Regions from separate parts of the Chromobacterium sp. IIBBL 290-4 genome, predicted to be linked through region 1. Evidence: predicted binding sites of a transcription regulator. Region 1 holds the regulator's gene; each other region holds the start of a gene.
What was found. Region 1 encodes sigma-54, which starts transcription at its own class of promoters, with help from an activator protein. Its sites were predicted from a motif close to CTGGCACGCTTCATGCTT; they were not measured.
Positions count from the first base shown of each region.

Region 2: a site for sigma-54 is predicted at 956-973, ahead of glnA (type I glutamate--ammonia ligase). Genes of this name have one in related genera too.
Region 3: a site for sigma-54 is predicted at 3,643-3,660, ahead of eat (ethanolamine permease). Genes of this name have one in related genera too.

Region 1 covers NZ_CP100128.1:51,636-57,591, reverse strand. Annotated here, with positions in the region: gene rapZ (RNase adapter RapZ) at 1-669, opposite strand, end outside; gene hprK (HPr(Ser) kinase/phosphatase) at 650-1,606, opposite strand; gene ptsN (PTS IIA-like nitrogen regulatory protein PtsN) at 1,599-2,060, opposite strand; gene hpf (ribosome hibernation-promoting factor, HPF/YfiA family) at 2,185-2,517, opposite strand; gene NKT35_RS00230 (RNA polymerase factor sigma-54) at 2,587-3,981, opposite strand; gene lptB (LPS export ABC transporter ATP-binding protein) at 3,985-4,713, opposite strand; gene lptA (lipopolysaccharide transport periplasmic protein LptA) at 4,716-5,276, opposite strand; gene lptC (LPS export ABC transporter periplasmic protein LptC) at 5,266-5,835, opposite strand; gene NKT35_RS00210 (KdsC family phosphatase) at 5,832-5,956, opposite strand, start outside.
Region 2 covers NZ_CP100128.1:2,846,408-2,852,363, forward strand. Annotated here, with positions in the region: gene glnA (type I glutamate--ammonia ligase) at 1-889, opposite strand, end outside; gene NKT35_RS13245 (rhodanese-like domain-containing protein) at 1,163-1,615, shown strand; gene aroE (shikimate dehydrogenase) at 1,712-2,533, shown strand; gene mtgA (monofunctional biosynthetic peptidoglycan transglycosylase) at 2,536-3,222, shown strand; gene mgtE (magnesium transporter) at 3,493-4,926, shown strand; gene prmC (peptide chain release factor N(5)-glutamine methyltransferase) at 4,937-5,755, shown strand; gene NKT35_RS13270 (phosphatase PAP2 family protein) at 5,761-5,956, shown strand, end outside.
Region 3 covers NZ_CP100128.1:394,366-400,321, reverse strand. Annotated here, with positions in the region: gene eutC (ethanolamine ammonia-lyase subunit EutC) at 1-793, opposite strand, end outside; gene NKT35_RS01820 (ethanolamine ammonia-lyase subunit EutB) at 790-2,172, opposite strand; gene eat (ethanolamine permease) at 2,169-3,584, opposite strand; gene aroC (chorismate synthase) at 3,750-4,850, shown strand; gene NKT35_RS01805 (EAL and HDOD domain-containing protein) at 4,907-5,956, shown strand, end outside.

The DNA.
Region 1 (5,956 bases):
GGCCTGGATGTCGGCTATCATCTCCGCCACTTCCGAGTGCTTGGCGAAGAAGTCGATGATGGGCTGATCGCGGCCGGTGAACGGGCGCAAGGCTTGGTCGTAGTGCGGGTTGGGCAGGCAGCGGACGTCGAAGACGAAGTCTGCGTCTTGCGGCACGCCATGTTTGAAGCCGAAGGATTGGAAGATCAGCGTCAGCTTGCCGGAGTCGGCGTCGACCAGTTCGCGCACCCAGCTGCGCAGGGCGTTGGCCGACAGCTCGCTGGTGTCGATGCGGGTGCCGAGTTCCGGCACATCGCTGAGCATTTCCTGTTCGACCTGGATCGCTTCCTCCACCGTGATGCCGGCGCCGGACAGGGGATGGCGGCGCCGGGTTTCGGAAAAGCGCTTGACCAGCGTTTCCGGGCGAGCCTCCAGAAACAGCAGGCGCACGTCTATGTTTTGCGCGCGCAGTTGCGCCACAACGTCGGGCAGGGCGCCCAGCGAGGGGCCTGAGCGGGTGTCCACGCTGATGGCGATGTCCTGGTAGCCGAAGTCGGCGTACAGCTCCAGCGCCTCGGGCAGCATGGTGGCGGGGAGATTGTCCACGCAGTAGAAGCCGGAATCCTCCAGCGCGCGCAGCGCCACCGATTTGCCGGAGCCGGACAGGCCGCTAATCAATATCAGGCGCATTTTCCTGGTCTCTCAAGAAGTTGGTGTGGCGTTCGATGAACTCCCGGGTGCTGTCTATGCCGCGCAGCTGCAGGATGTAATTGCGCACCGCGGCTTCCACCAGCACCGCCAGGTTGCGGCCGGCGGCCACGGGCAGCACCACCTTGCGCACGGTGACGCCGATGATGTCCTGGGTTTCCGACTGGATGTTGAGCCGGTCCAGCGCCTGCATCGCCTGATCGTTGGCTTTGACCAGGTGGATGATCAGCTTCAGCACCTTCTTGGGACGCACCGCGGTTTCGCCGAAGATAGTGCGGATATTGAGGATGCCGAGGCCACGAACTTCCAGGAAGTCGCGCAGCAGCGGCGGGCAGCGGCCTTCCAGCGTGTCCGGGCCGATGCGGTACAGCTCCACCGCGTCGTCCGCCACCATGCCGTGGCCGCGCGAGATCAGCTCCAGCGCCAGTTCGCTCTTGCCCATCGCCGAATCGCCCATGATCAGCACGCCGATCTCGAACACGTCGAGGAATACGCCGTGCAGCACGGTGGACACCGCCAGGGCGCGCGCCAGGTAAATGCGCAGCACGTCCATCAGATAGGGGCTTTCCAGCGTGCTGCACATCAAGGGCACATTGTGGCTGTGGCAGTAGTCGCGCAGCAGCCGCGGCACGGGCTGGCCGTTGGTCACCATCACCACCGACATGCTCTTGTGGAACAGCTGGTCCAGCGCCGTCTTGGCGGCGGACTGCTCCAGCTTGTTCAAATAGTCCACCTCGGCCAGGCCCAGCACCTGCACCCGGTTGGGGTGGATGAAGTTGAGGTGGCCCACCAGGGCGAGGGTGGGGCGCTGCTCATCGTTGCCGATGACATTGTCGGCGCCGCCTGTGCCGGCCACCCAGGTCAGGTTGAGCTTTTGCTGGTTTTCCTGATACAGCCTGCGTACGGTGATGCTAGGCATTGGGCGTCCACTCGCTGAGCAGCTGATAGAGTTCGTCGCGCATGGTGATGGTCAGCATCTTTTCGCGCATCTGGCGGCTGGAGAACATCTGCGCCAGTTCCGACAGCACTTGCAGATGCAGGTCGGTGGCGTGCTCGGGCACCAGCAGCACGAACAGGCATTGCACGGGCTTGCCGTCCGGCGCGTCGAAGGGGATGGGGGCCTTCAGGCGGATGAATACGCCGGTGGCCTCCTTCAGGCCGCGGGCCCGGCCATGGGGAATGGCCACGCCTTGGCCCAGCCCGGTGGAGCCGAGTTTTTCACGGCTGAACAGGCTGTCGAAGATTTCGCTGCGGGCGATGCCGCGGGTGTTTTCCACCAACAGGCCCACCTGCTCGAACACCCGCTTCTTGCTGGCGACGTCCAGATCCAGCAGCACGTGGTCCGGGGTCAGGATCTTGCCGATGAGGTTCATATCTTTAGTTATGCATGCGGCTTGGGGAGAAAGCTGGAATTCTACGTTGCCTTGATAGTACTGAAAACCGGCAGGCGCAAAGAAAAACGGGAACCGCCTGGTTCCCGTTGCCATTTGAGCCGCCTTACAGCGAGGCTTGCGCCTGGGAGGACTCGCCCGAGCCCACCGCGCGGTGCTCGGTCTGCTTCTCCTTGTGCTTCAGCACTTGGCGATCCAGTTTGTCCATCAACAGGTCGATGGCGGCGTACAGATCGGCTTCGGTGGCCTCGATGTGGATGTCCTTGCCGGACAGGTGTACGTTAACCTCGGCCTTCTGAACCAGCTTGTCCACCGACAGGGTGACGGAGATATCGATCACATTGTCGACGTGTCGGGTAATGCGCTCCAGTTTGCTTTCGATGTATTCGCGCAGCGACGGGGTGACTTCCAGATGCAGACCAGTAACTTTGAGGTTCATACCCTAGCTCCTTCTGGTGTTATCCGCCCGGATGGGTCGCCGGGCGGCTTGGTATTCTGCTGTGGCGCTTTACAGTGTCTTGCGCAGATTCACGGGAGGAATCTGCATGGCTTCACGATACTTGGCTACGGTGCGTCTGGCAACCTGTATTCCCAGCTTGTCCAGCGCATCGGCGATGGCGCTGTCCGACAGCGGCTTGGCCGGATTTTCCGACTCCACCATGCCGCGGATGTGGGCCTTGATCGCCGTGGCGGAGCACTCTCCGCCGCTTTCAGTTTCCAGCGAACTGCCGAAGAAATACTTGAGCTCGAACAAACCTCGCGCGCATAGCAGATACTTCTGGCTGGTCGAGCGCGAGACGGTGGATTCGTGCAGGCCGATTTCTTCGGCGATGTCGCGCAGGATCAGCGGGCGCATCGCCACTTCGCCATGTTCAAAGAACAATTGTTGACGTTCAACAATAGCTTCCGCCACTTTCAGGATGGTGTCAAACCGCTGTTGAATGTTTTTCACCAGCCAGCGCGCCTCCTGAAGCCGCCCCGACATTTCGCCGTTCTGGCCGCGGTTGTCGGCCAGCATGCGCTCATACAGCCCGTTGACGCGCAGCTTGGGCATGGCGGCGCGGTTGAGTTCGGCCACCCAGCGGCCGCGGCGTTTGCGCACGCTGATGTCGGGAATCACGTAATGGACCTCGCCCTCGACGAAGCCGGCGGCCGGGCGGGGATTGAGGCTGGCGATCTGCGTTTGCGCTTCGCGCAGCTGATCGTCGCCGCAGCCCAGCGTTTTTTTCAAGCGGGCGTAGTCGCGGTTGCCCAGCAGCGCGAGATGCTCGCGGACGATAGTCAGCGCCAGGGCGTGTCCCGGTTCTTGGCCGGGACGGCGCAGCAGCTGCAGCTCCAGCGCCTCGGCCAGCGAGCGCGCGCCCACGCCGGCGGGGTCGAACTGCTGCAGCAGGCGCAGTCCCACCGCCAGCTCGTCGCTGTCCAGCTCCAGCTCCAGCGGGATATTGCTGGCCAGCTCTTCCAGCTGCACCGGCAGATAGCCGTCATCGTCCAACTCTTCGATCAGCAGGCGCATGATGGCCCGATCGCGATCCGAGAGCGCCACCTCGCCCAACTGCGCCAGCAGATGCTCGCGCAGGGTGACCTGGCACGGCACGTTCAGCATGGGGTCGAAGTCGTCGTCGCCGGCGGCGCGGCTGCCGCCGCCCCATTCCAGCAATTCGCCGCCATCGCCGTCTCGCGCATCGTCCGCCGCGCTTTCCGCCGGCGCGTCTTCCCGGTCGGAGGGGCTATCGGCTTCGCGCGGCTCGTCGCTGTGCTCCAGCAAGGGGTTGTCGAGCAGAAAACGCTCGACTTCCGCTTGCAGATCCAGCGTGGAGAGCTGCAGCAATTTGATCGATTGTTGCAGTTGGGGCGTCAGCGTCAGCTGCTGGGAAACTTTGAGCTGGAGGGCCTGTTTCATTGCTTACAGATGGAAGTGTTCGCCGAGGTAGACCTCGCGCACTCTCTCGTTATTGACCAGTTCTTCGGGTTCGCCGGAAGCCAGCACCGAGCCGTCGCTGATGATGTAGGCGCGGTCGCAGATGCGCAGCGTTTCGCGGACGTTGTGGTCGGTGATCAGCACGCCGATGCCGCGGCCCTTGAGGAAGGAGATGATCTTCTGGATGTCGATCACCGCGATCGGGTCCACGCCGGCGAACGGCTCGTCCAGCAGGATGAAGCGCGGACGGGTGGCCAGCACGCGGGCGATCTCCACGCGGCGGCGCTCGCCGCCGGACAGCGACAAGGCATTGCTGTCGCGCAAGTGGGCGATGTTGAGGTCGTCCAGCAGCAGGTCCAGCTCTTTTTCCAGCTGTTTGCCCTTGCGGCCAGAAATCTCCAGGATGGCGGCGATGTTCTCTTCCACCGTCATGCGGCGGAAGATGGAAGCTTCTTGCGGCAAATAGCCCAGGCCCATCTGCGCGCGCTGGTGGATGGCGTAGTGGGTGATGCTTTCGCCGTCGAGCTGGATTTCGCCGTCGTCGGCGCCGATCAGGCCGACGATCATGTAGAAGCTGGTGGTTTTGCCGGCGCCGTTGGGGCCGAGCAGGCCGACGACTTCGCCGCTGGAGATCTGCAGCGAGACGTCTTTGACCACGGTGCGCTTCTTGAAGCGCTTTTTCAGGTGGGCGACGGAGAGGGTGCTGGGCTTCATGGTCATGGCTTGGCGCTCCCTGCCGCCGGCTTGCTGGCAGCGGCGGGCTGGGAGGCGGTTTTCTTCGGCTGGATGATCACGGTGGTGCGGCCTTGCGCGCCGGCCGCCGCGCCGCCGCCGACCACTTCATAGGTTTGATCCAGCGTGTTGTAGCGGATGATCGTGCCGATGGAGAGGTCGCCATTGCGCTTGACGCGGGCATTGCCGGTCAGCACCGCCAGGTTCTTGGCGCTGTCGTAATCCAGCTGGCTGGTTTGGCCTTCCACCCAGCCTTGGTTGTTATCCATCTTTTGACGGAAAGTCACGATGCGGCCGGTGGCGTGCAGCGTCTGATTGCCGGCCTTGTCTTGGGTGACGACTAATCTGTCGGAGTTCAGGCGCAAGGTGCCTTGCACCACCACCACATTGCCGGAGCAGGTGGACACGCCCTTGATCTGATCCATTACGCAGCCGTTGTCGCTGGTGATTTCCACTGGTTTGTCGCGGTCGGCCAGCTCGGCGTGCGCCAAAGCGGAAGCGGCCAGCAGCAGGCTGGCCAGCAGAGTGCGGGTGTTATTTGGCATAGATGATCTTGGTCTTGGAGAGCAGATTGAGCAGGCCCAATTGCTGTTGATAAACGAACCCGATGGAGTGGGCCTCCGATTTTCCTTGGTAGGCCACCGACGGCGCTTGGGAGCTGGCGACATTCTTGGCGGTGTCCACCAGCATGGCGCTGCTCTGCAAGCGGGTTTCCGGCTGTTTGCTGTCGGCGGGCTTGATCAGCGTGACCTTCTTGTCGAAGTACGCTTGCCGGGTTTTGTTGTTGTAGCGGCCGCTGTCGCCGATGACATGGTATTGCATCACGCCTTGCTGATACTGGAACAGCTCGGGGTGTTCGAAGAAAGCGTCCGGCTTGCTGGGGTATTGCCACATTCGGTCCGCGATCATCCGGTCCTGCAGCTTGCCTTGCGGATCGTAGCGGGTGGCGGTGATATGTTCGGCCACGTATTCCGGTTTGTCGGGGTCGAGATCGCGCTTGTGGGTGTCCCAGCGCGAAATCTGGTCCAGCCATAGCGTCAGCATGGCGGTGAGGCCGATCAGCAGCACCGGAAACAGGCGATGTGAGCGCAGCAGTCGGTTCATTCCAGATATCCGTTCACGATGGCGTCGAAGGTGCCTTGCGCCTGCATGATCATTTCGGTCAGCTCGCGCACCGCGCCATGGCCGCCGGGATTGCCGGTGACGTAATGGCAATGCTGACGAA
Region 2 (5,956 bases), 2.8 Mb from region 1:
TATCGGACAGGCCGGCGTAGCCTTCGCCCGCGAACAGGTTCTGGCCGTCTTTCCAGATGGACTGGTGCACGTGCATGCCGGAGCCGTTGTCGCCGACGATGGGTTTCGGCATGAAGGTGGCGGTCTTGCCGTAGCTGTGGGCCACGTTGTGCACCACGTACTTCAGGATCTGGGTCCAGTCGGCGCGCTGGGTCAGCGTGCTGAACTTGGTGCCGATTTCGTTCTGGCCGGCGGTGGCCACTTCGTGGTGGTGCACTTCAACCGGGATGCCCAGTTCTTCCAGCAGCAGCACCATGGCGGAGCGGATGTCTTGCGAGGAATCCACCGGCGGCACCGGGAAGTAGCCGCCCTTGATGCCCGGACGGTGGCCCATATTGCCGCCTTCGAATTCTTCAGCCGAGGCCCAGGCCGCTTCTTCAGCCTTGATCTTGACGAAGCAGCCGGACATGTCGGCGCCCCAGGTGATGCTGTCGAAAATGAAGAATTCCGGCTCCGGGCCGAAGTAGGCGGTATCGCCCACGCCGGATGCCTTCAGGTAGGCTTCAGCGCGCTTGGCGATGGAGCGCGGGTCGCGGTCGTAGCCCTTGCCGTCGGCCGGGTCGATCACGTCGCAGTGCATGAATACGGTCGGCTCGTCGAAGAACGGGTCGACGCGGGCGGTAGCCGGGTCGGCGATCAGCAGCATGTCGGAGGCCTGGATGCCTTTCCAGCCGGCGATGGACGAGCCATCGAAAGCGTGGCCGTGTTCGAACCAGGCGTCGGCGTCTTCCAGCAGCACATGGGCCGGGATGGAGACGTGCTGTTCTTTGCCGCGGGTATCGGTAAAGCGCAGATCGACAAATTTGACGTCGTTTTCTTGGATCAGTTTGACTACGTCGGCTACTGCCATGGTTTATCTCCTGAAAGGCAACGTGCACCCAAGGGCAAGTGCGAAAAAATCGGTACGCCTCGGCTTAAGCAGGAAGCGTGCCAGCTCCAAAAACGCTGCTGCTGCATTGTGTCATAGCCGCTTTGGCTTATCCAGCCGCTTTGGGTGCGGCATTGTGAACCAATATGGTGCTGTCTGAATATCTATGCACCAATTGTGTGCAATTTGCCAGCCGCCGCGGGCAGGCAGATAATCGATGGCATAAGGCTGACAACTTGTTGCGGGAGAAAAACCATGAGCAAACTCAATCAGATTTTGCAAACCGCCCATCAGCGCGCAGAGCAGCTGGGCCTGCCGTATAGCGGCGCGGTGCTGCCGGACGAGGCTTATGAACTGTTGCAAATCTTGCCCAAGGCGGTGTTGCTGGATGTGCGCAGCCATGCGGAGTGGCAGTTTGTCGGCACCGTGCCGGACGCGGTCAATATAGAGTGGAAAAGTTTCCCCGGCATGACGCTCAATCCCCATTTCCTGGCGCAGCTGACGCATCAGATTGACCCGGAGGCGGTGTTGCTGGTGATGTGCCGTTCCGGCGCGCGCTCCGATCAGGTGGCGCGTCTCGCGGCGGAAAATGGCTATAGCGAGGTGTACAACGTGCTGGAAGGCTTCGAGGGCGATCTGGACGCCCGCGGCCACCGCAACTCGGTGGGCGGCTGGCGCCAGCGGGGCCTGCCCTGGGTGCAAGGCTGAGCGGGATTGACGGCGGCGGTTGAAGTTTGCGCCGTAACGCGGCAAAGTGTTGCCTGAATCCGCCGCCACGCGGCGCACAATTTTGGAAAGCCGACCATGACCGACCGTTACGCCGTTATCGGCAACCCCATTTCGCATAGCCAGTCGCCGTTCATCCATGAAGAATTCGCCCGCGCCACCGGGCAGGACATCAGCTATGAAAAGCTGTTCGCCGATATCGGCAAGTTCAACGAGGTGGTGGGCGATTTCGTCGCCCATGGCGGCAAGGGGCTCAATATCACGCTGCCGTTCAAGGGCGACGCTTATCGCTACGCTCACGAACTGACCGAGCGCGCCCGCGCGGCCGAGGCGGTCAACACGCTTGCCTTCCGCGAAGGCAAGATCTATGGCGACAACACCGACGGCGTCGGCCTGGTGCGCGACATCGTGGAAAACCTCGATTACCCGATCCAGGGCCAGCGCGTGCTGATCCTGGGCGCCGGCGGCGCGGTGCGCGGCGTGCTGGAGCCCATCCTGGAGCAAAAGCCGGCCAGCCTGACCGTGGCCAACCGCACGGTGATCAAAGCCGAGTCGCTGGCGCACCACTTCGCCCGCTACGGCAAGGTGGAGGCGGTCGGCTATGACGCGCTGGAAGGCCGCAGCTTCGACATTATCATCAACGCCACCTCCACCAGCCTGAACAATGAAATGCCGCCGCTGCCGCATGGCGTGTTCACGGCCCGGACGCTGGCTTACGACATGGTGTACAGCAGCGGCCTGACGCCTTTCCTGCAACGCGCGCAAGGCGAAAACGCCGGCATGCTGGCCGATGGCCTGGGCATGCTGGTGGAGCAGGCGGCGGAATCGTTCGCCATCTGGCGCGGCGTGCAGCCGGACACCCGCAAGGTCACCAATATGCTGAGAGAAGTGCTGGCTTAAGCATGACGCGTTGGATACTGAAAATCCTGGCGGCCCTCGCGGCCGCCTTTCTGCTGTATAACCTGTGGGTCTTAGGCCATATCCTGTATTGGCGCGACCATAATCCCGACGCCAGCTCCTTCATGACCGAGCAGCTGGCCAAGCTGAAGCAGGATGATCCCGACGCGGAACTGAGCCATAAGTGGGTGCCTTACGACAAGATTTCGCCCAATTTGAAGCGGGCCCTGATCGCGGCGGAAGACGCCAAGTTCGTCGATCATGAAGGTTTCGATTGGGACGGCATTGAGGCGGCTTTCGAAAAGAACCTGAAGAAAGGCCATATCGTCGCCGGCGGCTCCACCATCAGCCAGCAATTGGCCAAGAACCTGTTCCTGTCCAGCGGCAAGACGCCCTGGCGCAAGCTGGAGGAGGCGCTGATCACGGTGATGCTGGAAAAGACCATGGACAAGCGCCGCATCTTCGAGATCTATCTGAATGTGATCGAGTGGGGCAGCGGGGTGTTCGGCGCGGAGGCGGCGTCGCGCCATTACTTCCGCACCAGCGCCTCCAGGCTATCCAGCGGCCAGGCGGCCAAGCTGGCGGCCATGGTGCCCAATCCGCGCTATTACGACGATCACCGCAACGCGCCGGGCCTGGCCAAGAAAACCCGCATCATCCAACGGCGGATGGGCTACGCCGATCTGCCATAGCGATGGAATGAACGGGCGGCCTTGGCCGCCTGTTTCGCATTTCCCCGGGCGCGTCTCGCGGCGCAATCGATCTTCCAGGCCGCGGCTTGGAGCGCTTTGTTCTGCCATGTTACAATCCCGGCCGTTATTTTTATTGTCGCGCCGATGGCGCGGCGAAACCGCATGGACTTGCCCAGTTACCCCGCGATTCCACTCCGCCTTACCCCTAACGAATAATTCCCGCCTCAGACTGTCAGCCTGCCTGCGCCCTCTGGGCGGAAGGAGACATGCATGACGGTTGCCTTCAAGCAACAATCGATCGATCGTCTGCAAGAAAGCCTGGTCCACGTCCAGCGCCTGATCGAACGTCAGCGCCAGCTGGAGCAGCAGGCCGCGCGCCCCGAGGCCGGGGCTGCCGATGACGCGCCGCTGCAGCAGAATCTGCTTGAGCTGCGGCAGCGATTGGCGCAGCTGCATCCGGCCGACATCGCCCATATTCTTGAAGCTTTGCCGCTGGAAGACCGCCTCCTGGCCTGGGATCTGACCGAGGGCGAGCGCGAGGGCGCGGTGCTGTTGGAAGTGTCCGACGCGGTGCGCGAATCGCTGATCGAGGTGATGGACCCGGACGAGCTGGTCGCCGCCTTGGTGGAGCTGGATGCCGACGAGCTGGCCGAACTGGCGCCGGATCTGCCGCGCCAGGTGGTGTACGAGGCGATGGGGCGGCTGGACGAGGAAGAGCGCGGCCAGTTGCAGGCGGTGCTGTCTTACGAGGACGACCGCGTCGGCGCGCTGATGGACTTCGAGCTGGTGAAGATCCGCGCCGACGTCAGCTGCGAAGTGGTGCTGCGTTATCTGCGCCGCTTTGACGAGCTGCCGCGCCAGACCGACAAGATTTTCGTCATCGACGACGCCGGCTGCCTGAAAGGCGTGCTGTCGGTGCGCAAGCTGCTGGTGTCCGACCCCGAGGCCGAAGTGGCCGATGTGATGGCCACCGAGGTGGTGAGTTTCCAGCCGGACGAAGCGGCGGTGGATGCCGCCCAGGCCTTCGAGCGTTATGACCTGGTCAGCGCGCCGGTGGTGGACCGCCGCGGCATGCTGCTGGGCCGCTTGACCGTGGACGCCATGGTGGACGTGATCCGCGAGGAATCGGACAGCGAGGTGTTGAACCTGGCCGGTTTGAAGGAAGAGGAAGACTTGTTCGCCTCGGTGATGGATTCGGTGAAAAACCGCTGGTCCTGGCTGGCCATCAATCTGTGCACCGCCTTCTTCGCCTCGCGGGTGATAGGCGCTTTCGAGCATTCCATCGCCCAGTTGGTGGCGCTGGCGGCCTTGATGCCCATCGTGGCCGGTATAGGCGGCAATTCCGGCAATCAGACCATCACCATGATCGTGCGCGCCCTGGCCATGGGCCAGATGCAGCTTGGCCAGGCTGGCCGCTTGTGGCGCAAGGAGCTGGGCGTCAGCATCATCAATGGCATGGTGTGGGGCAGCGTGATAGGCGTGATCGCCTGGCTGTTGTACGGCAGCGTGTCCCTGGGGCTGGTGATGCTGGCGGCGATGACGCTTAACCTGATGCTGGCCGCCACCATGGGGGTGATGATTCCGACCTTGATGCAGAAGCTGGGCAAGGATCCGGCGCTGGGCTCCAGCGTGCTGATCACCGCCTGCACCGATTCCGGCGGATTTTTGATTTTCCTGGGGCTGGCCACTCTTTTCCTATTGTAAGAACGCGATGCTGACCATAGAACAGGCGCTGCGGCGCCATGCTTTACCGAGGCTGGAAAGCCGGATGCTGCTGATGCATGCCTGGCCGGGACTGAGCCATGCGGCCATTATCGGCTATCCCGAGCGCGAGCTGCCGCAAGAGGCGGTCGCTGTTTTCGAGACGCTGGCCGAGCGCCGCCTGGCCGGCGAGCCCATGGCCTATCTATTGGGATCGCGCGAATTCTTCGGCCGCGATTTCCGGGTGAGTCCGGCGGTGCTGATCCCGCGTCCGGAAACCGAGCATTTGATCGAGCTGGCCTTGGCGCGGCTGGATAGAAGCCAAGCGGCGCGCGTGGTGGACCTGGGCACCGGCAGCGGCATCATCGCCGCCACGCTGGCGCTGGAGGCGCCTGCTTGGCGGGTGAGCGCGGTGGATGTGTCGGCCGAGGCGCTGCAAGTGGCCGCGGCCAATGCCCAGGCCTTGGGCGCGGCGGTGGCGTTTCATCACGGCAGCTGGTTCGATCCGCTGGCCGCGGACGCGCGTTTCGATTTGATCGCCTCCAATCCGCCTTATATCGAGCGCGAAGATCATCATCTGGACGAAGGCGATCTGCGCTTCGAACCGCGCGGCGCGCTGACCGACGAGGCCGATGGCCTGTCCTGCCTGCGTGAAATCGCCGCCGGCGCGCCGGCGCGTTTGCATGCCGGCGGCTGGCTGATGGTGGAGCACGGCTACGATCAGGGCGAGGCGGTGCGAAGCCTGTTCGCCGCCACGGGCTTGCTCGAGGTGGAAACCATCCGCGACCTGGCCGGACAGGACCGCATCACCGTCGGCCGCAAGGCGGGATGAGGGTTGTGAGCATATTGCGGCGCTTCTGGCCGGCGGCATGGATGCTGGCTGCCTGCGCGGCGCTGGCTTGGCGGCAGGATTGGAATCGCGAGCTGTTTTTGTTGCTGCATCAGGCCAGCCATATTGTGGCGGCGCCGCTGTGGCGCTTCGCCAGCGTGTTCGGCGACTGGCTGACTGTGTTTTCGCTGATGCTGTATCTGT
Region 3 (5,956 bases), 340 kb from region 1:
TGGCTAGGCTGGCCTGCCTCGCCGCCAGCGCCGCCCAGCGCGGATCTCCCGCGCTGCCATCCTTCAGCGCCACGCCGGTGGGCTGGCGCAAGGCGGCGTTGATCAGCCAGGCCAGCTTGAACGCCGCCAAGGGATAGGGCAGGCCGTCCGGCCGCACATTGGAGATGCAGTTGCGCTCGGCGTCGCTGCGGCCGCCGCGGGGCGCGGCGGTCAGGTACAGGCCCAGGCTGTCCGGCGAGCTCAGGCCGGGGCGTTCGCCTATCAGCATCGCCGTCATTCTCGCTCCCATGATTTCCCCGGCCTCGTCGCCCAGCGCCACCCGCGCTTCGCGCGCGATCAGCAGCGGGCCGACGCGCAAACCCATTTCCCGCACCCGCGGCAGCAGCTCGCGCAGCAGCGGAGCGGCGTGCAGGGCCGGCGCGCGCGAAGACAGGCCGTCGGCGATGAGGATCAGCAGATCGCAGCCTTTGTCCGCTTCGGCCTGCAGCCGGGCGCGGCTGGCATCATCCAGTTTGCGGCCCAGATCCGGCCGCTGCAGGTATTCGGCGCGGCTGCTTGCCGCGCTGTGGATGTCGATGGCGCGATGGCTGTCGGCAGCCAGTTCTCCCGCCAATGCCGCCACATCCAGCGGGGTGTGCACTGCGTCGCGCGCCTGGGCGTGGGCCAGCGCGAAGCGCAGCGTTTCTCTGCATGGCAGGCTGTTGCCGGCGCGGCCTAGGGCGATGCGGGCGGCGGTGAGGCGGGATAGCTCGCCCCAGCCGTCTTCGGTGATCGGATTCTGCTTCTCAGTCATGCCACGCCCTCCAACAGCGCCAATAGCCGCTGTTGTTTGTCTTGCGGCAGCAGCTTGCCGCCGCGGGTGATTTCCATCGTTTCCAGCCAGTCCTCGAATTCCGGCGCGCGCTTCAGGCCCAGCGCATTGCGCAGGTAGAGCGCGTCGTGGAAGGAGGTGCTCTGGTAGCCCAGCATGATGTCGTCGGCGCCGGGCACGCCGATGATGAAGTGAACGCCGGCGGCGCCCAGAAGCGTCAGCAACGCGTCCATATCGTCCTGGTCGGCCTCGGCGTGGTTGGTGTAGCAAATGTCGCAGCCCATCGGCAGGCCCAGGAGCTTGCCGCAGAAATGGTCCTCCAGCCCGGCGCGGATGATCTGCTTGCCGTTGTACAGGTATTCCGGGCCGATGAAGCCGACCACAGTGTTGACCAGCAGCGGCGAGTAGCGGCGCGCCACCGCGTAGGCGCGGGCTTCGCAAGTTTGCTGGTCCACGCCCCAGTGCGCGTTGGCGGACAGCGCGCTGCCCTGGCCGGTTTCGAAATACATCACGTTGTCGCCCACGCTGCCGCGCTTCAGCGCCAGCGCCGCCTGATGCGCCTCATCCAGCACGGAGAGGCTGACGCCGAAGCCGGCATTGGCTTTCTCGGTGCCGGCGATGGACTGGAACACCAAGTCCACCGGCGCGCCCTGGCGGATCAGCTCCAGCGTGCTGGTGACGTGGGTGAGCACGCAGCTTTGCGTCGGGATGGCGTAACGCTGGCGCACCTCGTCCAGCATGGCCAGCAAGCCGCGAATATCGTCCGGGCTGTCTCCGGCTGGATTGATGCCTATCACCGCGTCGCCTGCTCCGTATAGCAGCCCGTCCAGCATGGCGGCGGCGATGGCGCGCGGATCGTCGGCCGGGTGGTTGGGCTGCAGCCGCACGCCCATGCGGCCCGGCAGGCCTTGGGTGTTGCGGAAGGCGGTGACGACGCGGCACTTCTTCGCCGCCAGCACCAGGTTTTGGTTGCGCATCAACTTGGATGCCGCCGCCGCCATTTCCGGCGTCAGCCCCGGCGCGAGGGCCGCCAGCGACTCCGCCGTGGCGGCGTCGGACAGCAGCCAATCGCGCAGGCCGCCCACGGTCAGGTGGGAGACGGCGGCGAAAGCGGTTTTGTCGTGGCTGTCCAGTATCAGCCGCGTGACTTCGTCTTCTTCATAGGGAATCAGCGCTTCGTTGAGGAAAGTCGTCAGCGGCAGGTCGGCCAAGCACATCTGCGCCGCCACCCGCTCCTCGGCGCTGGCGGCGGCGATGCCGGCCAACTGGTCGCCGGAGCGCAGGGGGCTGGCGCGCGCCAGCAGCGTTTTCAAGTCGTCGAAACGATAGCGGCGGGGGCCTATGGCGATGGCGTGGCTCATATCGGTGCCTTGATGGGATCAGATTGGGGCTCGTCCGAGGCTCCGCGCAGCAAGGCGTCCTGGGCGGCCGCGGCGCGCTGGCGGGCGGTGGCGAGGAAGTACAGATAGCCTGCGGCCAGCATGGCGGCGAAGATGCCGGCCAGCAGCCGGTTGTAATAAATCATGGCGATCAGGCAGATCAGCGAACAGCCCAGCGCCAGCGCCGGCAGCCAGGGATAACAGGGCGCGCGGAAGGGGCGATGCAGCGCAGCTTCGCGGCCGCGCAGGCGGAACAGCGCCAGCATGGACACGATATACATGACGATGGCGCCGAATACCGACAGGGTGACGATGTTGGCGGTCAAGGGCTGGCCGGCGATCTGCAGCAGATCGTCGCTGAAAATGGCGGCGATGCCGACCACGCCGCCGGCCAGGATGGCGCGGTGCGGCGTTTTGAAGCGCGGATGGATGGCGGCCAGGGCGCGCGGCAGGTAGCCGGCGCGCGCCAGCGCGAAAATCTGCCGCGAATAGCCCATGATGATGCCGTGAAAAGACGCCACCAGGCCGAACAGGCCCAGCCATACCAGCATATGCAGCCAGCCGCTGTGCTCGCCCACGATCAGCTTCATCGCCTGCGGCAGCGGATCGTTGATATTGGCCAGCCGCTGCCAGTCGCCGGCGCCGCCGGCCATCACCATGACGCCGAAGGCCAGCGTCACCAGGGTGAGGATGCCGGCGATGTAGGCGCGCGGAATCGTCCGGGCCGGGTCTTTGGCCTCCTCGGCCGCCATCGCCGCGCCCTCTATCGCCAGGAAGAACCAGATGGCGAAGGGCAAGGCGGCGAACATGCCGCCGACGGCGCCCCAGTGAAAGGCGTCTTGTCCGGCCCAGCCATGGCGCAGAAAGTTGTCCCAGCTGAAGCCAGGCGCCACCACGCCCATGAACACCAGCAGTTCGAAGATGGCCAGCAAGGTGACGGCGAGCTCGAACATGGCGGCGATGCCGACGCCGACGATGTTCAGCGCCATAAACAGCAGGTAAGCGCCGCAGGCGGTCCATTTTGGTGCCAAGGCCGGAAACTGCACGTTCAAGTAAGCGCCGATGGCCAGCGCGATGGCGGGCGGCGCGAACACGAATTCGCAGAGGGTGGCGAAACCGGCGATGAAGCCGCCTAGCGGGCCGAAGGCCCGGCGCGCGTAGGCGAAGGGGCCGCCGGCATGCGGAATGGCGGTGGTCAGTTCGGTAAAACTGAAGATGAAGGCGGTGTACATCAGCGCGACGAACAGCGTGGCGCAGAGAAAGCCCAGCGTGCCGGCCTGAGCCCAGCCATAACTCCAGCCGAAGTATTCGCCGGAAATCACCAGTCCGACGGCGATGCCCCATAACTGCCAGCCGCCGAGCTTGCGCGCGAGGCCCTGTGTCGATGCGTTCATTGGCAACTCCTGATGCAGGATGAAAAGCCTTCTGATGAAGAAGGGTGCCGGCAGTCATATGCAAAAATAATGCCAGTGGAATCGATTGTGCGCAATGCGCGCTGGCTCGCGCGCGCTCGCGCCGCTAGAATCGTTTGAATAGCCAAAAACAGCAGGGGAAAGCAGATGTCAGGCAGCAGCATGGGACGCTTGTTCACTATCACTTCTTTCGGCGAGAGCCACGGGCCGGGCATAGGCTGCGTAGTGGACGGCTGCCCGCCGGGACTGGCGCTGACCGAGGCGGACATCCAGATCGAGCTGGATCGCCGCAAGCCGGGCACCAGCCGCCACGTTACCCAGCGCCGCGAAGCGGATACGGTGGAAATCCTGTCCGGCGTCTACGAGGGCAAGACCACCGGCACGCCGATCGCGCTGCTGATCCGCAACACCGACCAGCGCAGCAAGGATTACGGCAATATCGCCGAGACCTTCCGCCCCGGCCATGCCGACTATTGTTACTGGCACAAATACGGCACCCGCGACCCGCGCGGCGGCGGCCGCTCGTCTGCGCGCGAGACGGCGGTGCGCGTCGCCGCCGGCGCCATCGCCAAGAAGTGGCTGAGCGAGAAATACGGCATCGTGATTCGCGGCCACATGACCCAGATCGGCGAAGTGGCCATTCCCTTCAAAGGCTGGGAGCATGTGGGCGGCAATCCCTTCTTCAGCGCCGATCCGGACATCGTGCCGCGGCTGGAAGAATATATGGACGCCATCCGCAAGAGCCTGGATTCGATAGGCGCGCGGCTGCGGGTAGTGGCGGACAACGTGCCGGTGGGCTGGGGCGAGCCGGTGTTCGACCGCCTGGACGCCGACATCGCCTACGCGATGATGAGCATCAACGCGGTCAAGGGCGTGGAGATCGGCGCCGGCTTCGGCTGCGTGACGCAGAAAGGCAGCGAGCATGGAGATGAACTGACGCCGCAGGGCTTCGCCAGCAACCACGCCGGCGGCGTGCTGGGCGGCATCTCCACTGGCCAGCAGATCGATGTCTCCATCGCGATCAAGCCCACTTCGTCCATCGCCCAGCCGCGCCGCTCCATCAACAAGCAAGGCGAGGCGATCACGATGGAAACCCACGGCCGGCACGACCCTTGCGTCGGCATCCGCGCCACGCCCATCGCCGAGGCGATGCTGGCGCTGGTGTTGATGGACCATGCTTTGCGCCATCGCGCGCAATGCGGCGATGTGAAGGTGGAAACCCCCAGAATTGCCGGCCGCATCGACTAGACTATTATCAGAATGTTTGTCTTGCCCGTGACAACCGTCAACACGAGGAAGGCGTCATGCTGAAAGGTCTGTTTGATGGCTTGACCGGAAAGTCGAAGAAGACTGCGGAGGAGCCGCCGCCGCCGGTGCCCGCCGTGCAAGCCGAAAAGGTCGAGGTGGGATTGCCGTTGCCGGATGAGGAGCCGGTAGAGCTGCCAGCCACGCTGGGGTTTGTGTCCCACCAGCCGGTGATGGACCGACAGCAGCGGGTGGTGGCCTATGATTTTTTTGTCCGCCAGGGCAAGAAAGGCAAGCCGGAGTCGGGCTCCAATCAGGAGTTCGACCGCTTGTTGCTGTCCACCTTGCAGAATATGGACATCTTCCGCCTGCTGGCTTACCGGCGGGCTTTTGTCCATATTTCCCTCACTTCGCTGGAGGAGCCGCTGCTGCGCAGCATGTCGGCCGGCAGCGTGATCTTTGTGCTGGAGGCGGTGCCGGGCGTGGCGGTGACGGCCGATGTCATCGCCCAGCTCGATCAGCTGCAAAAACTGGGCTTGCGCTTCGCGCTGGAGCCGGCCGCCTACGATCCGCATGTTCTCAGCCCCGCCTTGCAGGCCGATCTGTTCAGCCGGGTCGACTTCATGGTGCTGGACTTCGCCGGCCCGTCCACCCGCGTGCTGGCGCCGATACTGGACCAGCTGCCCAAGCGTTATCCCGGCGCGCGCTGGATGGCGCGCAATGTCGGCACCGCGGAAGATCTGGACGTCTGCCTGCGGGCGCCGGGCAATAATCGTTTCGCGCTGTTCCACGGTCCCTTCGTCACCACCGCCCACGCGCTGGAAGGCGGCAAGGTCGATACCAGCCAGACCCGCGTGCTGCAGATCATGCGCTTGCTGCGCACCAATGCCGACCCTAAGGACGTGGAGTCGCAGTTCAAGCTGGATTCGGTGCTGTTGTTCAAGCTGCTGCGCTTCATCAACTCCCCCATCCACGGCCTGACCCGCAAGGTGCAGACCATAGAGGAGACGCTGCTGTTGCTGGGACGGGAGACGCTGTTCAAATGGCTGTCCATGCTGCTGTTCACCTCGCGCAAGGATGACGGCGTGGCCATCTCCTTGCTGGAAAAA